DNA from 3 places in the Solwaraspora sp. WMMD791 genome. Region 1 is predicted to be linked to each of the others. Evidence: riboswitches for the same ligand, from Rfam matches in the RefSeq annotation. Region 1 holds a riboswitch; each other region holds the start of a gene.
What was found. Region 1 has a riboswitch for cobalamin ahead of O7623_RS08185 (ribonucleoside-diphosphate reductase subunit alpha). Riboswitches for the same ligand answer to the same signal wherever they lie in the genome.
Positions count from the first base shown of each region.

Region 2: another riboswitch for cobalamin. It lies ahead of O7623_RS05510 (VWA domain-containing protein); the one in region 1 lies ahead of O7623_RS08185 (ribonucleoside-diphosphate reductase subunit alpha).
Region 3: another riboswitch for cobalamin. It lies ahead of cobN (cobaltochelatase subunit CobN); the one in region 1 lies ahead of O7623_RS08185 (ribonucleoside-diphosphate reductase subunit alpha).

Region 1 covers NZ_CP120737.1:1,882,688-1,890,141, reverse strand. Annotated here, with positions in the region: gene O7623_RS08190 (ribonucleotide-diphosphate reductase subunit beta) at 1-365, opposite strand, end outside; gene O7623_RS08185 (ribonucleoside-diphosphate reductase subunit alpha) at 395-2,788, opposite strand; cobalamin riboswitch at 2,924-3,148, opposite strand; gene O7623_RS08180 (PadR family transcriptional regulator) at 3,279-3,908, shown strand; gene O7623_RS08175 (YciI family protein) at 4,006-4,398, shown strand; gene O7623_RS08170 (DUF6596 domain-containing protein) at 4,407-5,717, shown strand; gene O7623_RS08165 (oligopeptide/dipeptide ABC transporter ATP-binding protein) at 5,735-6,760, opposite strand; gene O7623_RS08160 (ABC transporter ATP-binding protein) at 6,753-7,454, opposite strand, start outside.
Region 2 covers NZ_CP120737.1:1,290,250-1,297,703, forward strand. Annotated here, with positions in the region: gene O7623_RS05480 (DUF2306 domain-containing protein) at 1-288, shown strand, start outside; gene O7623_RS05485 (hypothetical protein) at 254-889, opposite strand; gene O7623_RS05490 (DUF2277 domain-containing protein) at 1,031-1,249, opposite strand; gene O7623_RS05495 (WHG domain-containing protein) at 1,366-1,926, shown strand; gene O7623_RS05500 (cobyrinate a,c-diamide synthase) at 1,989-3,383, opposite strand; gene cobO (cob(I)yrinic acid a,c-diamide adenosyltransferase) at 3,377-3,979, opposite strand; gene O7623_RS05510 (VWA domain-containing protein) at 3,979-5,982, opposite strand; cobalamin riboswitch at 6,063-6,190, opposite strand; cobalamin riboswitch at 6,303-6,480, shown strand; gene O7623_RS05515 (CbtB-domain containing protein) at 6,512-6,712, shown strand; gene O7623_RS05520 (CbtA family protein) at 6,729-7,454, shown strand, end outside.
Region 3 covers NZ_CP120737.1:1,271,450-1,278,903, reverse strand. Annotated here, with positions in the region: gene cobN (cobaltochelatase subunit CobN) at 1-1,191, opposite strand, end outside; cobalamin riboswitch at 1,248-1,376, opposite strand; gene cobG (precorrin-3B synthase) at 1,494-2,765, shown strand; gene O7623_RS05430 (precorrin-8X methylmutase) at 2,762-3,400, shown strand; gene O7623_RS05425 (precorrin-2 C(20)-methyltransferase) at 3,397-4,920, shown strand; gene O7623_RS05420 (cobalt-precorrin-6A reductase) at 4,908-5,699, opposite strand; gene cobM (precorrin-4 C(11)-methyltransferase) at 5,696-6,439, opposite strand; gene cbiE (precorrin-6y C5,15-methyltransferase (decarboxylating) subunit CbiE) at 6,436-7,454, opposite strand, start outside.

The sequences.
Region 1 (7,454 bases):
TGCTCGTCCGGGACGTAGGTGTCCAGCAGGTTCAGGTAGAACTGGACGTGCACCGCCTCCTCGAACAGTTGCCGGGACAGGTAGAGCCGCCCCTCCGGGCTGTTGACGTGCTGGTACAGGTTGAGCACCAGGTTGTTGGCGACGATCGTGTCCCCGGTGGCGAAGAAGGCGACCAGTCGGCTGACCAGGTGCCGTTCGGCCGGGCTGAGCCGGTCCAGGTCGGCCAGGTCGGAGTGCAGGTCCACCTCCTCCACCGTCCAGGTGTTGCGGATGGCGTCGCGGTAGCGGTCGAAGAAGTGCGGGTAGCGCATCGGCCGCAGGGTCAGGTTCATCCCCGGGTCGAGCAGCATCGGGTTCGGTGTCATCGTGGTCTCCAACGGGTGGACGCGGGGCGTCACTGGCAGGCGTCGCAGGACTCGGGGTTCTCCAGGGAGCAGGCCACCGCCTCGGCGTCGACCGGCGCGACGGAGACCGTGGCCTGCTGGATCCGGGTCGCCGGGCGCGACCGCAGGTAGTAGGTGGTCTTGAGGCCGGACTGCCAGGCGTACCGGTACATCGAGGACAGCTTCCCGATCGTCGGTGCGGCCATGAACAGGTTCAACGACTGGCTCTGGTCGATGTACGGCGCACGGGCGGCGGCCAGGTCGATCAGCGCCCGCTGCGGCAGCTCCCAGGCGGTACGGAACAGCCGCCGTACCTCGGCCGGGATGGCGCTGATCTGCTGGACCGACCCCTCGGCCCGGGTGATCTGCTCACGGACCGCCGCCGTCCACAGCCCGGCCGCCTTCAGCCGCCCCACCAGGGCGGTGTTGACCTGCAGGAACTCCCCGGACAGGGTTTCGCGTTTGAACAGGTTGGACACCTGCGGCTCGATACATTCGTAGCAGCCGGCGATCGAGGCGATGGTCGCCGTCGGGGCGATGGCCACCAGCAGCGAGTTGCGCAGCCCGTGCTCGGCGACCTGTCGGCGCAGCGCCGCCCAGCGCTCGGTCTGGGTCGGCTCGGCGCCCCACAGGTCCGGGTGCAGTTGCCCGCGCGCCGCCCGGGTCTGCGGGTACGCCGGGTGCGGCCCGTACTGTTGCGCCAACCCGGCGGAGGTCTCCAGCGCGGTCAGGTAGATCTCCTCGGCGATCCGGGTGGACAGCTCCCGGGCGGGTGCCGAGTCGAACGGCAGGCCGAGGGCGAAGAACACGTCCTGCAGCCCCATCATGCCCAGGCCGATCGGGCGCCAGCGCGGGTTGGACGCCGCGGCCTGCGTACTCGGGTAGTAGTTGATGTCGATGACCCGGTCGAGGAAGACGACGGCGGTGCGGACCGTGTCGCGCAGCCGCGCCCAGTCCACGTCGGCGGCCGTGGCCCCGGCCGCGGTCGAGGTCGCAGCTGCGGTCAGGTGGGCACCGAGGTTGATCGAGCCCAGGTTGCACACGGCGGTCTCGGCGTCCGAGGAGACCTCGACGATCTCGGTGCACAGGTTGGACAGGTGCACCACGTTGCCCGGTTCCCCGGTCTGGTTGCACAGCAGGTTGGACCGGTCCTTGAAGGTCATCCAGCCGTTGCCGGTCTGCGCCAGGGTGCGCATCATCCGCCCGTACAGGTCGCGGGCGGGAACCTGGCGCACGGCGAGCCCGGCGGCCTCGGCGGCCCGGTACGCGGTGTCGAACTCGGCGCCGTACAGGTCGGGCAGGTGCGGTACGTCGGCCGGGTTGAACAGCGACCACGTCGCGTCGGCGTCGACCCGGCGCATGAACTCGTCGCAGATCCAGTTGGCCAGGTTGAGGTTGTGGGTGCGGCGGGCGTCTTCGCCGGTGTTGTCCCGCAGCTCCAGGAACTCCTCGATGTCGGCGTGCCAGGGCTCCAGGTAGACGCAGGCCGCGCCCTTGCGCCGGCCGCCCTGATTGACGGCGGCGACCGAGGCGTCCAGGGTGCGCAGCCACGGCACGATCCCGTTGGACAGCCCGTTGGTGCCCCGGATCAGCGCACCCCGTGAGCGCACCCGGGACCAGGAGATGCCGATCCCGCCGGCGTACTTGGACAGCTTCGCCACCTGGGCGTACCGGTCGTAGATCGAGTCGAGTTCGTCGCGGGGGGAGTCGACCAGGAAGCACGACGACATCTGGGTGTGCCGGGTGCCGGAGTTGAACAACGTCGGCGAGCTGGGCAGGTACGCCAGCGACGACATCAGTCGGTAGAAGTCGACCGCCTCGGCCGGGGTGTCGGACAGTCCGCAGGCCACCCGCAGCAGCCAGTACTGCGGGGTCTCCACCACCTGTCGGTTGGTGGGATGGCGCAGCAGGTACCGGTCGGAGACGGTCCGCAGCCCGAAGTACTCGAACCGGTCGTCGGCGGTCGGGTCGACGGCGGCGTCCAGGACGGCGGCGTGCGTGGCGACGAAGCGGGCGGTCCGGTCGCCGATCAGCCCGTGGCGGTGGCCGAGCCGGATGGCCTGACTGAACGAGTCGATGCCCTGCTGACGGACCTGCGCGGTGACCGAGGCGGCCAGTAGCCGGGCGGCCAGCCGGGAGTACTGCGGGTCCGCACCGATCAGGTCGGCGGCGGTGCGGATCAGCAGTTGCGTCACCTCGGCCGTGGTGACTCCGTCGTAGAGGCCGCTGACGGCCCGGTCGGCGACCCGGCGCGGGTCGACGTCGGTGAGCCCGTCGGCGTGGCGCCGTACCGCGGCGTGCAGCCGGTCGGGGTCGACCGGGGTGGCGTGGCCGTCCTGGTCGCGGACCCGGACCGGGCCGGGTGTGCCCGCCGACGGGGTCGCCGTGGGGTAGGTGATGGTCACCTGTGCTGCCTCCTGGCTCTGCTCGTGGCAGGCCGGCGGGCAGCACGGACGTCTGGGCGCACGCGGTGGTCACCCGACGCGCGCGGCGCAGCCGTCGACCGTCCCGCGCGGCCTCGGACCACCGGGTACGCACACGGCGTACCCGGCACAACGGGCAGGTCTTCGGACTCGTGGGCGTGACCGGGTCGAGGCGACTCGGTCTCCTACTGGCCGTCGCTTCCCAGGCGCGGTACGCGCCCAGTGCGTGATGACGGCGGTCGTTCCCACTCACCGCTGCGGGGCAGTCCCGGATTCCCACCGGGTTCCCTGTTGCCTCGGCCGGGCTGGCTGCCCGGCCGAACCAGTTGCGTCAGGGACTATATCTGGTGTGCCGTCCCGACCGACACACCAGATGTCGTTGTCGGCGTGTCGTTGCTCTCATTACGAAGCGGGTTGTCGGCGATCTGTTCCCGATATATCGTGGATGCATCAACGAATATCGGAGGCAGATGTGAGACACCACCACCACGACACAGCGGGCGGGTCGCCCGGTTGGCGGCGGGCCGGCGGGCGACGCGGCTTCGGACCGTTCGGCCCCGGCTTCGGCTTCGGCCCCGGCGGTCCCGGCTTCGGGCCGGGTGGCCCGGGTTCCGGCCCCGGCGGCTGGGGCAGGGGTGGTCGCGGCGGCCGGGGACGCCGCCGGCCGAACGTGCGGGCCGCCGTCCTGGCCCTGCTCGTCGAGGGCCCGATGCACGGCTACGAGATGATCCAGGAGCTCGACTCCCGCACCGGCGGGGTCTGGCGGCCCAGCCCCGGCTCGATCTACCCCACCCTGCAACTACTGGAGGACGAGGGCCTGATCGTCGGCACCGCCGAAGGCTCCGGCGGTGGGCGCAAGCGCTACGCGCTCACCGACGCCGCCCGCCCCGAGGCCGAGCAGGCCGCGCAGGCCGCGCCCTGGACCGAGCTGGCGCCGGAGACCGTCGACAGCTGGCATGACGTGCGCGAATCGGGTATGCAGACGATGCACGCGCTGCGGCACGTGATGCTCAACGGCACCGCGGAGCAGCGGGAGCGGGCGGTCCAGGTGCTCGACGAGACCCGACGCAAGCTCTACGCCATCCTGGCCGACTCCGAGTAGTCGGCGGGTCGCCGCAGGTTGCGGCGGGACCCGGTCGGCCGGTCCGGCCAGAAACTCCCGGCTCCGCTGTCGACGCGGCGCCCCGCCGATCGTCGTCATGACGTACGGCAACGCCACTACCAGCGAGGAGCCCGACGTGAAGTACATGCTGCTGTTCGTCAGCCCACCGACCGACGACCCGAACCACATCGAGCCGCAGTGCACGGTCGAGGACTGGATCGCCTACGACAAGCAGATGAAGGACGCCGGCATCTGGGTCAGCGGCAACGCCCTGGCGGACCTGACCACCTGCACCTCGGTCAAGGTCGAGGCGGACGGTCAGCGGATCGTCACCGACGGTCCGTTCGCCGAGAGCCGCGAGGTGCTCGGCGGCTACGACATCATCGACGTACCGGACCTGGACGTCGCGCTGGACTGGGCGGCCCGCTCGCCCGGTGCCCGGGACGGGGGGTCGGTGCAGGTGCGTCCGGTCGCCGACTTCGGGATGTGACCGGCCGGATGACCGGTGCCGAGTCGGCCGACGACCCCGCCGGGCCGGGGCGGGGCACCGATCCGGAAACGGTACGGACCTCGGTGGCGGCCGTGTTCCGCGAGGAGCACGGCCGGCTGCTCGCCACCCTGGTGCGCCGCTTCGGTGACCTGCACCTGGCCGAGGAGGTGGCAGCCGAGGCCGTCGAGGCGGCTCTGACGCACTGGCCGGTCTCCGGCGTGCCGACCCGCCCCGGGGCGTGGCTGCTGACCACCGCGCGGCGTCGCGCGGTGGACCGGATCCGCCGCGACCGGACGCTGGCGCTGCGGCTGGCGGTACTGCAGGCCGAGGCGGACCGGGCCGACCCGGCACCGGCCGCCGATGTCGATCCCGACCTGCCCGACGACCGGCTCGCGCTCTTCTTCACCTGCGCCCACCCCGCGTTGCCCGCGCCGGACCGGGTGGCGCTGACCCTGCGCCACCTCGGCGGGCTGACCACCGCCGAGGTGGCCCGGGCCTTCCTCGTGCCGGAGGCGACGATGGCCCAGCGGATCGTCCGGGCGAAACGCAAGATCCGGGACGCGCGGATTCCGTTCCGGGTGCCCGGTGTCGACGAGTTGCCGCAGCGGCTCCCCGGCGTCCTGCAGGCGGTGTACTCGATCTTCACCGAGGGCTACGCGGCGAGCTCCGGTCCGCACCTGCAGCGCCTCGACCTGGCTGAGGAGGCCGTCCGGCTGGCCCGCATCCTGCACCGGTTGCTCCCGACCCAACGGGAGACCGCCGGCCTGCTCGGTCTGCTGCTGCTGGTCCACGCCCGCCGGCATACCCGGACCGGACCGGACGGGGCACTGGTGCTCCTCGACGAGCAGGACCGGCGGCGGTGGGACCGACCGATGATCGCCGAAGGTCGTGCGTTGGCCCGTGCGGCGTTGACCGGCGGCCCGCCCGGACCGTACGGGCTGCAGGCCGCGATCGCCGCGCTGCACGACGAGGCCGCCGACGTCGCCGGGACCGACTGGCCGCAGATCGTCGCCCTGTACGACGTACTGGCGCGGATCGCGCCCTCGCCGGTGGTCGACCTGAACCGGGCGGTGGCGGTGGCCATGCGCGACGGCCCGGCCGCCGGGCTGGCCATCCTCGACGAGCTGGCCGCCGATCCGCGGCTGCGGTCGCACCACCCGTTCCCGGCGGCTCGGGCCGAGCTGCTGCAGCGCCTCGGCCGGTACGCCGACGCGGCCGACGCCTACCGGCAGGCGCTGGAGCTGGCCGGCACCGAGCCGGACCGGGAGCACCTGCGACGCCGCCTCGCCGCAGCGCAGGCGGCGAGCCACCCCGGCTGAGCGAACGGGCGGCGGCGTCAGTGGGCACCCACCGCACGCGGGTCCGGGCCGGCGTCGGTGCCCGGAAGGTGACAGGCGGCCAGGTGACCGGCACCGCGTACGGTCAGCTCCGGATCGTCGACGGCACACCGGTCGAACGCCGCCGGGCAGCGGGTCCGGAACCGGCAGCCGCTCGGCGGATCGGCGGGGGAGGGGACCGCACCGCGCAGGATGATCCGCTGTCGGGTCCGCTCGACCGCCGGATCCGGCACCGGCACCGCCGACAACAGCGCCCGGGTGTACGGGTGGGCCGCCCGGGTGAACAGGGTGGCCCGGTCGGCGATCTCCACGATCCGACCAAGGTACATCACCGCGATCCGGTCGCTGAGGTGCCCGACGGCCGCCAGGTCGTGGGCGATGAACAGGTACGCCAGGCCGAGCGAGTCGCGCAGGTCCTCCAGCAGGTTGATGATCTGCGCCTGGATCGACACGTCGAGGGCGGCGATCGGCTCGTCGGCGACGATCAGGTCCGGCTCGCCGGCCAGCGCCCGGGCGATCCCGATCCGTTGCCGCTGCCCGCCGGAGAACTCGTGCGGGTGCCGGTGGGCGTGGTCCGGGTCCAGCCCGACCAGTTCCAGCAGCTCGCCGACCCGGTGCCGGCGGGCCGCCGTACCCTTGTGCAGGCCGTGCACGTCCAACGGCTCGGCGATGATCGCGCCGACCGACATCCGTGGGTCGAGTGAGGCGTACGGATCCTGGAAGATCATCGTCAGGCGGCGGCGCATCGCCCGCATCCGGCGCAGACTCAGCGCGGTCAGGTCGACCTCGCCCATCGTGACCGTGCCGGCGGTGGGCTCGACCAGCCGCAGCACCGCCAGCCCGGTGGTGCTCTTGCCGCAGCCGGACTCGCCGACCAGCCCGAGCGTCTCACCGGCGCCGACCTGGAAGCTCACCCCGTCCACCGCCCGTACCGGCCCGGCGGGGCGACCCGGCCGGCCCTGGCCGCGCTGCGGGAAGTGCACCCGCAGGTCGGTGACCCGCAGCAGCGGTGCGCGGTCAGCCATCCCGGCCCGCCGGGACGTCGTAGAAGCAGGCCACCCGGTGCCCGCCGGCGGCGACGGTCCGCAGCGGCGGTACCTCGGTGGCCGCCCGGTCGTCGTACCGGTAGCCGCAGCGCGGATGGAACGGACAGCCCGCCGGCAGCGCCGTCGGGTCGGGCGGCTGGCCGGGGATCGTCGCCAACCGGCGGGGCCGGGCGACGCCGACGCGCGGCACCGCCGCGAGCAACCCGATGGTGTACGGGTGCCGGGGCGCGGCGTACAGGTCGTCGACCCCCGCCTCCTCCAGGATCCGGCCGGCGTACATCACCGCGACCCGGTCGGCGATGCCGGCCACCACCCCGAGATCGTGGGTGATCCACACGACCGCCAGGCCGAGCCGCTGCTGCAGGCCGGCGACGACGTCGAGGATCTGCGCCTGGGTGGTGACGTCCAGCGCGGTGGTCGCCTCGTCGGCGAGCAACACCCGGGGCTCACAGGCCAACGCCATGGCGATCATGACCCGCTGGCGCATGCCGCCGGAGAAGTGGTGCGGGTAGTCGTCCAGCCGCCGCCGGGCGTCCGGCAGCCCGACCTGGTCGAGCAGGTCGGCGGCCCGGTCCCGGGCGGCGGCGCCGCTGGCCAGGCCGTGCAGCACGATCGGTTCGACGAGCTGCGCCCCGATGGTCCTGACCGGGTTGAGCGACGTCATCGGGTCCTG
Region 2 (7,454 bases), 590 kb from region 1:
GTCGGTTTCCGCGCGGTCCGGCGCCGCGACTTCGCCGCGCACCGGGCCTGGATGATCCGGGGGTACGCGATCGGGATGGGTGCGGGCACCCAGTTCTTCACCCAGATGGCCTGGCTGGCCGTGGTCGGCCCGGTGACGGCGTCGGGCCGGACCGGCACCATGGCCGCCGGTTGGCTGATCAACGTGGTGGTGGCGGAGTGGGTCGTCCGGCGTCGCGCCGCCGGCCCTCGCCGACGACGCGACGCGGTACGGGTCAGCGGATCCGCTCGACCACGACCCGCCGGATGACGAACTTGCCCGGTTCCCGGACCTGTTCGAAGGCGGCGTCGTTGAGCAGCACGCAACTGGCCGACGGGCTGGTCACCGTGACGGTGATGCTCCGGTCGTTGTCGAGGTTGGTCACCTTGAGCACGGTGCCGATCGGGAAGGTGCCGCTGGAGGCGGCCGGGGCGGCGTCCTCGTTGAACAGGGTCACCGTCGAGCCGGCGCAGACGACCTCACCGGTCCCGGGCGCACCGGTGTCCGGCGCGGCACCGGAGTCCGTACCGCTGGGTGGTGCTGGCTGCGGCGCCGCCGGGGTGGTCGGTGCCGCGACCGGGGCACCGGCCTGCACGTCGGCAGTGCAGCCGGCGGCGGCCCGCCGCTGCTGGATCAGGTCGACGACGGCCTGCCGGTTGGCGATCCGGTCGGCGGACAGGGCGTCCGGGTTGGCCCGCTGGTCGGCGATGAAGGTGAGGTTGTTGCGCAGCGCGGTGTCCAGTCCGTCGCAGTTCTCCCCCGCGTTGCCCAGCCCGGTGCCGACCGCCAGCCCGCCGCCGAGCAGGGCGGCAGCCGCCACCCCGATGAACACCTTGCGCGCCCGTCCGCTTCTGACGTCCCACCCGTACATGCACCCGCTCCTCTCGTCGCGCCGCTGCGCGATCGCAGCCCACCGACCGGTACGGGTGGCGACGCCGAGTGGATCTACCGCAGGACTGAAGTTTTGCTTAAGAATCCTCACAGAAGCGACGGCGGTGCCCGCCGCAGCGGTCTATCGGCCGGCGGGGGCCCGCACTACCAGGCGGTCCAGCAGGTCACGGCTGGCGGCGGCCACGGCGGCCACCGCCGCCTCGAACGCTTCGGCGTTGTGTGCGGCCGGCTGCCGGAAACCGGAGATCTTCCGTACGTACTGTAGGGCGGCGGCCTCGATGTCGGCGTCGGTCACGTCCGGGGTGTACGGCTCACGCAACGTCTTGATGCTTCGGCACATGCGTTCCATCGTGCCTCAGTCGGCGTCGCCGCGGGGACCCGAGTTGACAACATTGGCTAATGCTATTAGCTTTCAAGCTATGCTTGGTAGCTCGACATCCCGCGCCGGTGGCCGACGTGCCTAGGGTCGGCCTCACCCCGGACGCCCTGGTGGACGCCGCGATCGCCCACATCGACGAGCACGGCCTCGACGCGCTGACGCTCAACGCGCTCGCCGGCCGGGTCGGTGTCGCCGCCCCGTCGCTCTACAAGCACGTCGGCGGCGGGCTCACCGAGCTGCGCGCCCTCGTCGCCGTACGGGTGATCGACGAGGTCGCCGACGAACTCACCCGGCACACCCTCGGTCTGAGCCGCGACGCCGCCGTCGCCGCGCTGATGCGGGCCAGTCGCGGCTACGTCCGCCGGCACCCGGCCCGCTGGGCGGCGATGCCCGCCGACCCGCTGAGCCAGCCGGCCACGGCCGCCGCCGGCACCCGGCTGCTGGAGGTGTTCCTCGCCGTACTGCGCGGGTACGGGCTGGACCCGGCCACGACGGTCCACGCCACCCGCTGCCTGCGAGCGACCGTGCACGGCTTCGTCGCGCTGGAGGTCGCCGGCGGCTTCGGCCTTCCGGAGGACCTGGAGCAGACGTACGACCGGCTCATCGCCATGGTCGTCGCGAGCCTGCCGCGCGGCTGAGCGGGGCCCTCGTTGCCGTTCCACACGGGGCCGATGCCCGGCCCGGTGGCGACCGGGCCGCGTCACCGACGGCGCGCGGCGGCGACCAGCCGGGCCGCGATCTGCGGCCGCGCCGCCCAGTGCAGATGCAGGTACGACGCGTGCACCCCGGCGGCCACGAAACCCTCCGGCGCGCCCCCACGCCATCCCCACGCCGCCGTCACGCCGGCTCGCGGCGTCACCTCGGTTCGGTGGAACTCGTGTCCGGTCAGCCGGCTGCCGACCGGCACCGCGACGTTGTCGGTCAACGCCACCGCGTCGCGGTAGCCGAGGGTCAGCCGGGGCGTCATCCGGGCGTCCGCCGGCAGCACCCCGCACATCGGAGCACCATCGAGGGTGCGGCACAACCACAGCAGACCGGCACATTCGGCGACGACCGGTGCTCCGCTGGCGGCGACCGCCGCCACCTGCGAGCGCAACCCGGCGTTGGCGGTCAGCTCACCGGCGTACACCTCGGGGAAGCCACCGCCGACGACCAGCGCCGCCGTGCCGGCGGGCAGTCGCTCGTCGCGGACCGGATCGACGGTACGCACCTCGGCGCCGGCCGCTGTCAGCAGCTCCACGGTCTCCGGGTAGCCGAAGCTGAACGCCGGGCCGGCGGCGACCGCGACGACCGGCCGGTGACCGGCCGGGACCGGCTGCCCGCCGGCACCCGACCCGGCACCACCGTCGGGGTCGGCGACACGGACGGCCGCTGTCGGGGACCATACGTCGGACGCCAGCATGGGTGCGCGGCGCGCCACCGCCGCCACGGCGTCCAGGTCCACCGACGCGGCGACCAGTGCCGCCAACGCCTCGACCGAGGCGCGCGCCTCGACGGTGCGTTCGACCGCCGGCACCAGACCCAGGTGCCGCGACGGGGTGTCGACCGACGGCTGTCGACGCAGCACCCCGAGCACCGGGGTGCCGACCTCCTCACAGGCGTCCCGCAGGACCTGCGCGTGCCGGTCGGAGCCGACCCGGTTGAGGATCACCCCGGCGATGTGGACCTGACCGAACGACCGGAAGCCGTGCACCAGGGCGGCCACCGACCGGCTCTGCCCGGCCGCGTCGACGACCAGCAGCACGGGCGCGGCCAGCAGCGCGGCGACGTGCGCGGTGGAGCCGACGTCACCGGCGCCCACCCGGCCGTCGTAGAGGCCCATCACGCCTTCGATCACGGCCAGGTCGACGCCGGCGGCACCATGGGCGAACAACGGCGCGACGAGGTCCTCGCCGACCAGCACCGGATCCAGGTTGCGGCCCGGCCGACCGGCGGCGAGCGCGTGGTAGCCGGGATCGATGTAGTCCGGGCCGACCTTGAACCCGGCGACCCGGACCCCGCGGGCGGCGAAGGCGGCGAGCAGCCCCGTGGCCACCGTCGTCTTGCCGTGGCCGGATCCGGGGGCGGCGATCACCACCCGGGGTACGGCTACCACTCGATGCCCTGCTGGCCCTTGCGCCCGGCGTCCATCGGATGCTTGACCTTGGTCATCTCGGTCACCAGGTCGGCGAGGTCGATCAGCTCCGGTGCGGCGTTGCGCCCGGTGATCACCACATGCTGGCTGCCCGGCCGCTCCCGCAGCACCGACACCACCTCGGCGACGTCGATCCACCCCCAGGTCATCGGATAGGTGAACTCGTCCAGCACGTAGAACCGGTACGCCTCGGCGGCCAGGTCCCGACGGATCTGCGCCCAGCCCTCGGCGGCCTCGGCGGCGTGGTCGCGCTCCGCGCCGGGGCGCTGGATCCAGGACCAGCCCTCCCCCATCTTGTGCCAGGTCACCGGTGCCCCACGGCCCGACTCACCGAGGGTACGCAGGGCCGCCTCCTCGCCTACCTTCCACTTCGGAGACTTGACGAACTGGTAGACGACCACCGGCCAGCCGGCCGACCAGGCCCGCAGCGCCATGCCGAACGCCGCCGTCGACTTGCCCTTACCTGGCCCGGTGTGCACCGCAAGCACCGGCTGGCGACGCCGGGCCCGGGTGGTCAGCCCGTCGTCGGGGACATGTTCCGGTCTCCCCTGTGGCATCAGGCAGCCCTCCGCCGGTCGTGGACACCCGGACCCGTCGCCGACAACGCGGCCAGCGGCAGCCACTGTGCGGTGAAGCCGGCGGCGAGCCGGCGCGCCAGCCCGAGCCGCACCGGGCCGGCCTCGCAGTCGAGCACCACCATCGGGGTGCCGGCGAGCAACGGCGCCAGCGTCATCGGGTCCGGGCCGCTGGTCGCCCGCCCGTCGGTGACCAGCAGGACCAGCGGCCGGCGACGCGGATCCCGGCGGCGCTCGGCGGTGACGGTGGCCGCGGCGACGCGCAACCCGGCGGCGATCGGGGTACGCCCCCCGGTGCGCAGCTGCGCCAACCGGGTGACGGCGACCCCGTGGCTGCTGGTCGGCGGCAGGACCAGGTCGGCACCGGCGCCCCGGAAGGTGATCATCCCGACCCGGTCGCGCCGGTGGTACGCGTCGCGCAGCAACGACAGCACGGCGGTCTTGACCACGCTCATCCGGTGCCGTGCCGCCATCGAACCCGAGGCGTCGACCACGAACAGGATCAGGTTCGCCTCCGTGCCGACGAAGCGGGCCTGACGCAGGTCGGCGGAGACGATCCGCCGGCCACCACGCGACGCGGTGGCGCGTACCGTCGCCGGCAGATGCACGGCCGATACCCGCCCGGTCGGTGCCGTGGCGCCCACCACCCTGCCCCGGTCCGCGTGGGCGGCCGACCGCCGGCCGGGCGTGCCGCCATCGCCGAGTCCGGGCAGCCGCAGCGTCCGGGGCCGGTACGCCGGACCGGCCGCCGCCGGCGCCGGACCGGCCTCCGCCGAACCGTCCGGGCCGGTAGCCGAACCACCGGCGCTGTCGTCGTCGCGGCGGGCACCCTCCTGACCGTCGCGGCGCTGACCGTCACGGCCGTCACCGCGGCCGTCGCCCGCCTGCGGTGGAGGTCCGTCCGCGCTGGTCGGCGGCCTACCGTCCGGCGGTGCGGGAGGTCCCGGGGGCGGTGCGGGGTCCGGGTCGTCGTCGGGACACTCGTCACGCAACACCTCGTCGAGACGCTGTGCGTCGGCACCGGGCGGATCCAGCGGATCCCGTCGCCGCCGGTGCGGCAGGGCCAGCCGGGCGGCGTCGGCGACCTCCGCGGCCGTGACCGCCGGCAGGCCACGCCAGGCGGCCAGGGCCACGGCGGCACGGGCCATCACGATGTCCGCCCGCAGCCCGTCCACCTGGTACGCGAGGCAGATCCGGGCGATCCGGTCGATCTCGGCGTCCGGTAGGGTCACCGCCGGCAGGGCGGCCCGTGCCGCGCGTACCCGTCGTGCGAGTTGATCGTCGGCGGACCGCCAGTGGGCCGCGAAGGCCGCCGGGTCGGCCTCGTAGGCCAGCCGGCGGCGGACCACCTCGGCCCGGTCGGCCACCTCGGTCGGCGCGGTCACCGACACGACCAGGCCGAAGCGGTCCAGCAGCTGCGGACGCGGCTCCCCCTCCTCCGGGTTCATCGTGCCGACCAGCAGGAACCGGGCGGCGTGGCTGACCGACACCCCGTCGCGTTCGACGTGTGCGCGGCCCATCGCCGCCGCGTCCAGCAGCAGGTCGACCAGGTGGTCCGGCAGCAGGTTGACCTCGTCGACATAGAGCAGGCCACGGTGGGCGGCGGCGAGCAGTCCCGGCTCGTACGCCTTCACCCCGGCGCTGAGCACCCGCTGGATGTCCAAGGTCCCGACCACCCGGTCCTCGGTGGCCCCGACCGGCAACTCGACCAGGGCCGCCGGCCCGCCCCGGGCGGTGATCGGCGCGGTGTGCGGGCCGTCCGGGCAGGTCGGGTCGACGGCGATCGGATCGCAGCCGAACCGGCAGCCGGCGACCCGGTCGACCGGCGGCAGCAGGCCGGCCAGGGCCCGGACCATCGTCGACTTCGCGGTGCCCTTCTCGCCACGGATCAGCACCCCGCCGATACCGGGGTGCGCCGCCGCCAGCAGCAGGGCCTGCCGCAACTCGGGCAGGCCCACGATGGCGGTGAACGGGTACGCCGTCATACCGGGCACCAACTGGTGCGCATGGTGAATCCCTTCCGCGGGTGTCCACGCCCGCGTGCCGGTGGACCAGGGAGCGGCCGGAGTCTCCTGGCTGCCGGATCGACACCACGTCCCGAGCCTTCCCGCCGTCGTGGCAGTGGCTGTCTCATGGGGACGTGACTCCCCGGTCACAGTGGCGGGACCGCCCCGGATTCGCACCGGGTTCCTCCGCGTACCGCTCGTGCCGGCCATGCTCCCCTACCGCGAGCGCCACCGTCAATGTGGCGCCGCTCCCTGCGCTGGTCGTGGCGGTGGGCATTGTCCGGCCGGGCGAACCGGCGGTACGCTGCGCGAGCCACGGTGTTCGGGAAGCCGGTGTGATTCCGGCGTGGTCCTCGCCACTGTGACCGGGGAGTGTCCGTTCCACCACGCCACTGGGCCGACGACAACGGCTTGGGAAGGCGGGACGGCCGCGACGATCCGGGAGCCAGGAGACCGGCCGTGGCACGCACCGCATCGCCACGAGGCATGGACGAGAGGATCACCTGGCATGACTGCACCTTCTGTCGGCGGCGAGGTCACCACCCCCGCCATCCGCGTACCGCTGGCCGGCTGGCTGCTGGCCGCCGTCGCGGCGGTCGTCATCTACCTGGTCGCGCAGGACAACGGACTGGTGCTGGCCGGCGCCGCCGAGTTCGTGCACGAGTTCACCCACGACGGCCGGCACGCCCTCGGCGTCCCGTGCCACTGAGCGGGGGTCGGCTCCGATGAGCGGCTACCCGTTCGGCACCGTACTGCGTCGTGGTCTGCTCGCCGGGCTCGCCGCCGGGGTGGCCGCAGCGGCGGCGGCCCTGCTGATCGTCGAACCCCGGATCGAATCGGCGCTGGTCGTCGAGGAGGGCCGGGCCACGCCGGGCGGCGGCGGACACGGCCACGAGGAGGAACTGGTCAGCCGTGGCGTGCAGATCCTCGGTGGACTGGTCGCGACCGTCGCGGTCGCGGTCTGCCTGGCCGTGATCGTCGCCGTGGTCTTCGGGGCCACCCGGCACCTGCTGCCCGGCCGCGACGACTTCCGCCGGGTCGGACTGCTGGCCGGGCTCGGCTTCGTCGTGGTGGCGTTGCTGCCGGCCATCCGTTTCCCGGCGAACCCGCCCGGCGTCGGTGACCCCGACACCGTCAACCAACGCACCGGCCAGTACCTATCGTTCATCGTCGCGGCGGCGGCGGTCACCTGGCTGGCCCTGCTGGTGCACCGGCGGCTGGCCGCCTGGTCACGGCCGACGCCGTACCGGGCCGTGGCCGCGACCGTCGTCGCCGTCGTCGGCTACACGCTGCTGCTGACGCTCTGGCCGGCGACCGCTGTCGAGGTGCCGGGAGACGTACCGGCGGCGCTGCTGTGGGAGTTCCGTCTGGCGTCGCTGGCGCAGCTCGCCACGATGTGGACGGTCCTCGGGGTGGTGTTCGGGCTGCTGCTCACCCCGGCCCGGGCCGAC
Region 3 (7,454 bases), 610 kb from region 1:
GGCGATGAGCGCGTGCATCAACGCGTCGCCGTCGCCGTCGGTCAGCCCCGGCAGCGCGTCGGGGCCGTCGTGCGGCCCGACGTCGTAACCGGCGTCGCGCAACGTCCCCAGCAGCGCCAGCACACTGGCGGGGGTGTCGAGCCCGACCGCGTTGCCGATCCGGGCGTGCTTCGTCGGGTACGCCGACAGCAGCACGGCGATCCGTTTGTCGCCGGCCGCGACGTGCCGCAGCGCGCCGTGGCGGACCGCGATCCCGGCCACCCGGGCGGCCCGCTGCGGGTCGGCGACGTAGACCGACAGTCCGTCGGCGTCGATCTCCTTGAACGAGAACGGCACGGTGATCAGCCGGCCGTCGAACTCGGGGATGGCCACCTGGGTCGCCGCGTCCAACGGGGACAGCCCGTCGTCGGTGGCCGCCCAGGTCTGCCGGGAGCTGGTCAGGCAGAGTCCCTGCAGGATCGGCACGTCCAGCTCGGCGAGGGCGCCCACGTCCCAGGCGTCGTCGTCGCCCCCGGCGCCGGCGGTCGCCGGTCGGGTCCCGCCGGCAGCCAGCACCGTCACCACCAGGGCATCGGCCTGACGCAGGGTGACCAGCAGCTGTGGGTCGGCCGAGCGCAGCGAGGCGCAGTAGACCGGCAGCGCCCGGCCGCCGGCGGCGTCGACCGCGTCGCACAGCGCGTGCACGAAGCCGGTGTTGCCGGCCAGGTGATGTGCCCGGTAGTAGAGCACCGCCACGGTCGGCCGGCCCGGTCCGTTCGGCGCGCTCGGGCGCTCCGACACGCCCCACTCCGGGGCCGGCTGTGGCGCGGCGAAGCCGTGCCCGGTGAGCAGCACCGTGTCGGACAGGAAACGGTGCAGTTCGGCGAGGTTGGCCGGTCCACCGTGGGCCAGATAGGCGTGGGCCTCGGCGGCCACTCCGGCCGGTACGGTGGAGAGCTCCATCAGGGCGGCGTCGGGCGCCTGTTCGCCGCTGAGCACCACCACGGGGGGTCCGGTGGCCAGCAGCGCGTCCAGCCCGTCCGGCCAGGCCCGGCGGCCGCCGAGCAGCCGGACCACCACGAGGTCGACGCCGGTCAGCAGGGGCGTGAGGTCGTCGACCGACAGCCGGGCCGGGTTCGCCAGGCGCCACTCGGCACCGCTGGCCCGTCCACTCAGCAAATCAGTATCTGAAGTGGACAGAAGTAGCATCATCGGACGCCTGGTCCTCCCTCGGGGTCCGCGCCCCGGGTCGTCGGTCGCGGCGACCGGAGTCTCCTGGCTCCCGGATCGAGGCTCGCCCCGGCCTTCCCGCCCCGTGGATCGGGGCCGTGGCCGTCGGTGGGGTCCGCTCCCCGGTGACAGTGGCGGGACCGCGCCGGAATCACACCGGCTTCCTCCACGTGCCGCCGCAGCTGGCTACCGACCACTGTCACGACCCGTGGACGTTTCGTCAAGGTGTGATCTATTCGCCGCGAGGGCGTCGCCCGCCGGTGGCAGCCCGTAGTATCCGCCGCGTGCCCGCCTCGCCGTCGCCGCCCGTCCGGGGCGGCCCCGACGCCTGCCCCGGAGCGCTGCAGCTGCATCCGGCCGCTGACGGTCTGCTGGCCCGGGTCCGCTGCCCCGGTGGGCTGCTCACCACCGGCCAGCTGACCACACTGGCCGCAGCCGCCCGTGACCTCGGCGACGGGCACCTGGAGCTGACCAGCCGGGCGAACCTGCAGTTGCGGGGGGTGGCCGCCGACGCAGCCGGGGTACTCGCCGGCAGGCTGAGCGCGGCCGGGCTGCTGCCCGCACCCGGACACGACCGGGCCCGCAACATCCTCGGCGCTCCGCTTGCCGGTGTGGACAGCACTCCCCGGTGGGACGTCGCGGCGCAGGTCCGCGCCCTCGACACGGCGATCTGCGCACAGCCGGACCTGGCCCGGCTGTCCGGCCGGTTCCTGTTCGCCGTCGACGACGGCCGGGGCGCCACCGTCGCGGCGCGCCCCGACGTGGGCCTGCTGCCCCGCGCGGACGGCCGGGTCGGGATCTGGCTCGCCGGGGTCGACCACGGCCTACGGACCGCGCCGACCGACGCGGTCCGGGTGGCGGTCGCCGCCGCCCGGATCTTCCTCGCCGACGGACGGGCCGTGGCCGGCAGGATCTGGCGCATCGGTGACCTGGCCGCTGCCGAACTGGCCCGGATCGTCGCGGCGCTCGCCACCACGCCGGGGGTGCACCGGACGCTGGCGGCCGATCCGCCGCCGGCACCGCGACAGCCCGGCGTACCACCGGTGGGCGTGCTGCGCCGCCCCGACGGTGACCACGCGCTCGCGCTCGCCGTACCGCTGGGCCGGCTCACCGCCGCGCAGGCCGACCTGCTCGCCGCCGCCGCCCCACAGCTGCGGATCACCCCGTGGCGGGCGGTGGTGCTTCCCCGGCTCACCGACGCACCGGGCTGGGCGCACCGGCTGCACCGCGCGGGCCTCGGCACCGAACCCGGGTCGCCGTGGCTCGGTGTCACCGCCTGCGCGGGCCGGCCCGGCTGCGCCCGGTCCCGGGCCGACGTGCGGGCCGACGCGGCAGCGACGCATGCCACGCGGCCGACCCCGACCGGCGGCGGCGGGTACCTGCCGGTGCACTGGATCGGCTGCGAACGCGGCTGCGGCACCCCGGCGGGACCGGTGCTGCGGGTGCTCGCCACCGGCGACGGCTACCAGGTGAGCGCGCCCGGCCGACCCACCGTCCACGTCCCGCCAGGGGCGGCGCTGGCCGCCGCCGTCCGTACCGCACGCGAGGAGCCGTGATGGACCACGTCCGCGACGGGGCCGAGATCTACCGGCAGTCGTTCGCCACCATCCGCGCCGAGGCCGATCTGAGCCGGCTCACCGCCGAACAGGCCCGGGTCGCCGTCCGGATGATCCACGCCTGCGGGATGGTCGACCTGGTCGACGACCTGGTCTTCTCGCCGCAGGTGGTGGCGGCGGCCCGGGCAGCGCTGCGCGCCGGAGCGCCGATCCTCTGTGACGCCACGATGGTGGCCGCCGGGGTCACCCGACGCCGGCTGCCGGCCGCCAACCCGGTGCTGTGCACCCTGACCGACCACCGGGTGCCCGCGCTGGCGGACAAGCTCGGCACCACCCGCAGCGCCGCCGCCGTCGAGTTGTGGGTCGACCACCTCGACGGCGCGGTGGTGGCCGTCGGCAACGCGCCGACCGCGCTGTTCCGGCTGCTGGAGCTGGTCGACGCCGGCGCCGGCCGGCCGGCGGCGGTGCTCGGCGTACCGGTCGGCTTCATCGGCGCGGCCGAGTCCAAACAGGCCCTGATCGACCACGGTGGACTGGAACACCTGGTGGTCCGGGGCCGGCGCGGCGGCAGCGCGATGGCCGCGGCCGCGCTCAACGCGATCGCCAGCGACGACGAGGGACAGGTGGGGCATTGAGCACGCGGCGCGACGGACCGGGTCGACTGTACGGCGTGGGCGTCGGCCCCGGTGACCCGGAACTGGTCACCGTGAAGGCGGCACGACTGATCACCGCCGCCGACGTGATCGTGCACCACAGCGCCCGGCACGGCCGCAGCGTCGCCCGGTCCATCGCCGAGCCGTACCTGCGCGCCGGACAGATCGAGGAGGCGCTGGTCTACCCGGTGACCACCGAGCGCAGCACCCACCCCGGCGGCTACCGGGCGGCGCTGGACGAGTTCTACGCCGACTGCGCCCGGCGGCTCGCCGCCCACCTCGACGCCGGTCGGACCGTGGTCGTGCTCGCCGAGGGCGACCCGCTGTTCTACGGCTCCTACATGCACCTGCACAAGCGGCTGGCCGACCGGTACCCGACCGAGGTGGTGCCCGGGGTCACCTCGATGAGCGGGGCGGCCGCCGCGCTCGGCCGGCCGCTGGTCGAGGCCGACGAGGTGCTGACCGTCCTGCCGGGCACCCTCGACGGCGGGGAACTGACCCGACGGCTGGCCGACACCGACGCGGCCGCCGTACTCAAGCTGGGTCGGACCTTCCCGGCGGTCCGCGACGCGTTGACCGCCGCCGGCCGCCTCGACGACGCCTGGTACGTCGAGCGGGCCAGCACCGGTGGGCAACGCGTCGCGCCGCTGGCCGACGTCGACCCGGCGACGGTGCCGTACTTCTCTCTCGCGCTGCTGGCCAGCCGACGCGGCGGCACCGTCCCGTCGAGCCCCGCCGAGCCGGAGCGGCCGGCCCGGGGCGAGGTGGTGGTGGTCGGCCTCGGACCGGCCGGCCGGGACTGGATCACCCCGCAGGCCCAGGCCGCCCTCGCGGCCGCCGACGACCTGGTCGGCTACGGACCGTATCTGGACCGGGTGCCGGCCAACCCCCGGCAACGCCGGCATCCGTCGGACAACCAGGTCGAGGCCAAGCGGGCCGCGCACGCGCTGCAGTTGGCGGCCGACGGCGCCCGGGTCGCGGTGGTCTCCTCCGGCGATCCCGGGGTGTTCGCGATGGCCACGGCGGTGCTGGAGGTCGCCGCCGAGCCCCGCTGGAAGGACGTACCGGTCCGGGTGCTGCCCGGCGTGACCGCCGCCCAGGCGGTGGCCAGCCGGGTCGGGGCACCACTCGGGCACGACTACTGCGTGCTGTCGTTGTCGGACCGGCTCAAGCCCTGGCCGGTGATCGAGCGGCGGCTGCTCGCCGCCGCCCGCGCCGATCTGGTGATCGCGATCTACAACCCGGCGTCGCGCAGCCGGACCTGGCAGCTGGCCAGGGCCCGGGATCTGCTGCTGGAGCACCGGTCGGCGCACACCCCGGTGGTGCTGGGCCGCGACGTCGGCGGCCCGGGCGAACGCGTCGACGTGGTGGCGTTGGCCGATCTGGATCCGGCCACGGTCGACATGCGGACCCTGCTGATCGTCGGTTCGTCGGCGACCCAGGTCAGCCATGGCACAGCCGCGACGCCGGTGGTGTTCACCCCACGGCACTACCCGGGCTGAGCACCGGTCGCCGCGGGAAGGTCGGCCAGCCAGGTCAGGGCGGATTCGACGTCGGCGACCGTCGGCGCGGGTGGCGCGGCGGCCCGGTCGACCATCAGCACCGGCAGTCCGAGTTCGCGGGCGGCGACCAGTTTGGCGTACGTCTCGTCGCCGCCACTGTCCTTGGTCACCAGGACGTCGATGGCGTGCGTACGCATCAGCGCCCGCTCACCATCCACCGTGTACGGACCACGGTCGAGTAGCAGCACCCGGTCGGCCGGCAGCGGCGGCTGCGGCGGGTCCACCGTACGGATCAGGAAGAAGATCCCGGCCAGCGGGGCGAAGGCGGCCAGGCTCTGCCGTCCGGTGGTGAGCATCGCCCGGGTGCCCAGCCGGGGCAGGGTGGCGGCGGCCGCGCCCAGGTCCGGCACCCGGTGCCAGACGTCGCCCGCACCGGCGACCCAGCCGGGGCGGCGCAGCACCAGCAGCGGCGTGCGGGTCCGCGCGCAGGCCCGCACGGCCGAGGCGGAGATCCGGGTGGCGAACGGGTGGGTGGCGTCCACCACCGCGCCAATGCGTTCGACCCGCAGCCAGCGGGCCAGCCCGTCCGGTCCGCCGAAGCCACCGACGCGGGTCTCGCCGTGCGGCAGCCGGGGCCGGGCGACCCGACCGGCCAGCGAGGTCACCACCCGCGCCGCCGGGTCGGCCGCCAACGCGGCGGCGAGCTGACGGGCCTGGGTGGTGCCGCCGAGAATGAGCACCCGGGGACCACCGGCCGGGCCGGGCCGGTGACCGGTCACCGCCGGCACCGGTCGGCGCTGTACAGGTGGCTGTCGGGGAAACCGGCGGCGGTGAGTACCGCGCCGACGACGATCACGGCGGTACGGACGATGCCGGCGGCGTGCACGGCGGCGGCGATGTCGGCCAGGGTGCCGCGCAACACCACCTCGTCGGGCCGGCTGGCCCGCGCCACCACCGCCACCGGACAGTCCGCGCCGTAGTGCGGCACCAGGTCGGCGACGACCGCGTCGATCCGCTGCACCGCCAGGTGCAGCACCAGGGTCGCCCGGCTGGCGCCGAGGACGGCCAGCTCCTCACCGGGGGGCATCGGGGTCGACCTGGCCGACACGCGGGTCAGGATCACCGTCTGCCCGACCTCGGGAACGGTCAACTCCCGGCCGAGCGCGGCGGCCGCGGCGGCGAACGCCGGCACCCCCGGCACGATGCGGTACGGCACCCCGGCCGCCGCCAACCGGCGGATCTGCTCGGCGACGGCGCTGAACACCGACGGGTCACCGGAGTGCAGCCGGGCCACGTCGTGCCCGGCCGCGTGCGCGTCGACCATCTCGGTGACGATCTCGTCGAGGGTCAGGCGGGCCGTGTCGACCAGCCGGACGTCGGCTGGGCAGTGGGCGAGCAGTGCGGTCGGTACGAGGCTGCCGGCGTACAGACAGACCGGGCTGGTCGCGATGACCTCGCGGCCACGGACGGTGATCAGATCGGCGGCACCGGGGCCGGCCCCGACGAAGTGGACGGTCATCGGCGGTGCACCACCCACTGGGTGACCGGCATCGCCGGGCGCCAACCGGTGAAGCCGCCGACCGGCGCGGCCCGACTGATCGCGATCCGGGTGAGGTCCCCGCCGTGGCGGGCGTACCAGTCGGCGAGGAGCACCTCGGACTCCATGGTGACCGCGTTGGCGACCAGCCGCCCACCCGGCCGCAGCGCCGCCCAGGCGGATTCGAGCAGCCCGGTGGCGGTCACCCCGCCGCCGACGAAGACCGCGTCCGGTGGCGGTAGTCCGGCCAGCGCGGCCGGGGCGTCGGCGACGAGGACCCGCACCCCTGGTACGCCGAGCGCGGCAGCGTTGCTGGTGATCCGCTCGGCGCGCCGAGGGTGCCGTTCGACGGCGATCGCGCGGCATTGCGGGTGCACCCGGGCCCATTCGATGGCGATGCTGCCCGAGCCGGCACCGATGTCCCAGAGCAGCTGTCCCGGTGACGGGGCCAGCCGGGCCAGGGTGATCGCCCGGACCTCCCGCTTGGTCAGCTGACCGTCGTGCTGGTAGGCGTCGTCGGGCAGTCCCGGCACGGTCGGCAGGGTCGCCGCGTCCGGTGCGGCCCGGCAGTGCACGGCGACCACGTTGAGTGGATCGGCCTGTGGGCCGGCCCAGTCCGCTGCGGTGCCGACCCGGATCCGTTCGCTGGGGCCGCCGAGCTGTTCGAGCAGGGTCAGGGTGCTCGGGCCGTAGCCGCGGGCGGTGAGCAGCGCGGCCACCTCGCCGGGGGTGTGCGGGCCGGCGCTGAGCACCAGCAGCCGCCGGTCGGGCTGCACCCGTGGGTGCAGCAGCTGTACCGGGCGTCCGACGGTGCTGACCACGTCGGTCTCCTCGACCGGCCAGCCGAGACGGGCGCAGGCCAGCGAGGCCGCCGACGGGTGCGGCACCGCGTGGACCCGGTCGGCACCGACGAGTCGCACCAGCGTGGCGCCGATGCCGAAGTGCATGGGGTCGCCACTGGCCAGCACGACGAGCCGGCGCCCCTGATGCTCGTCGA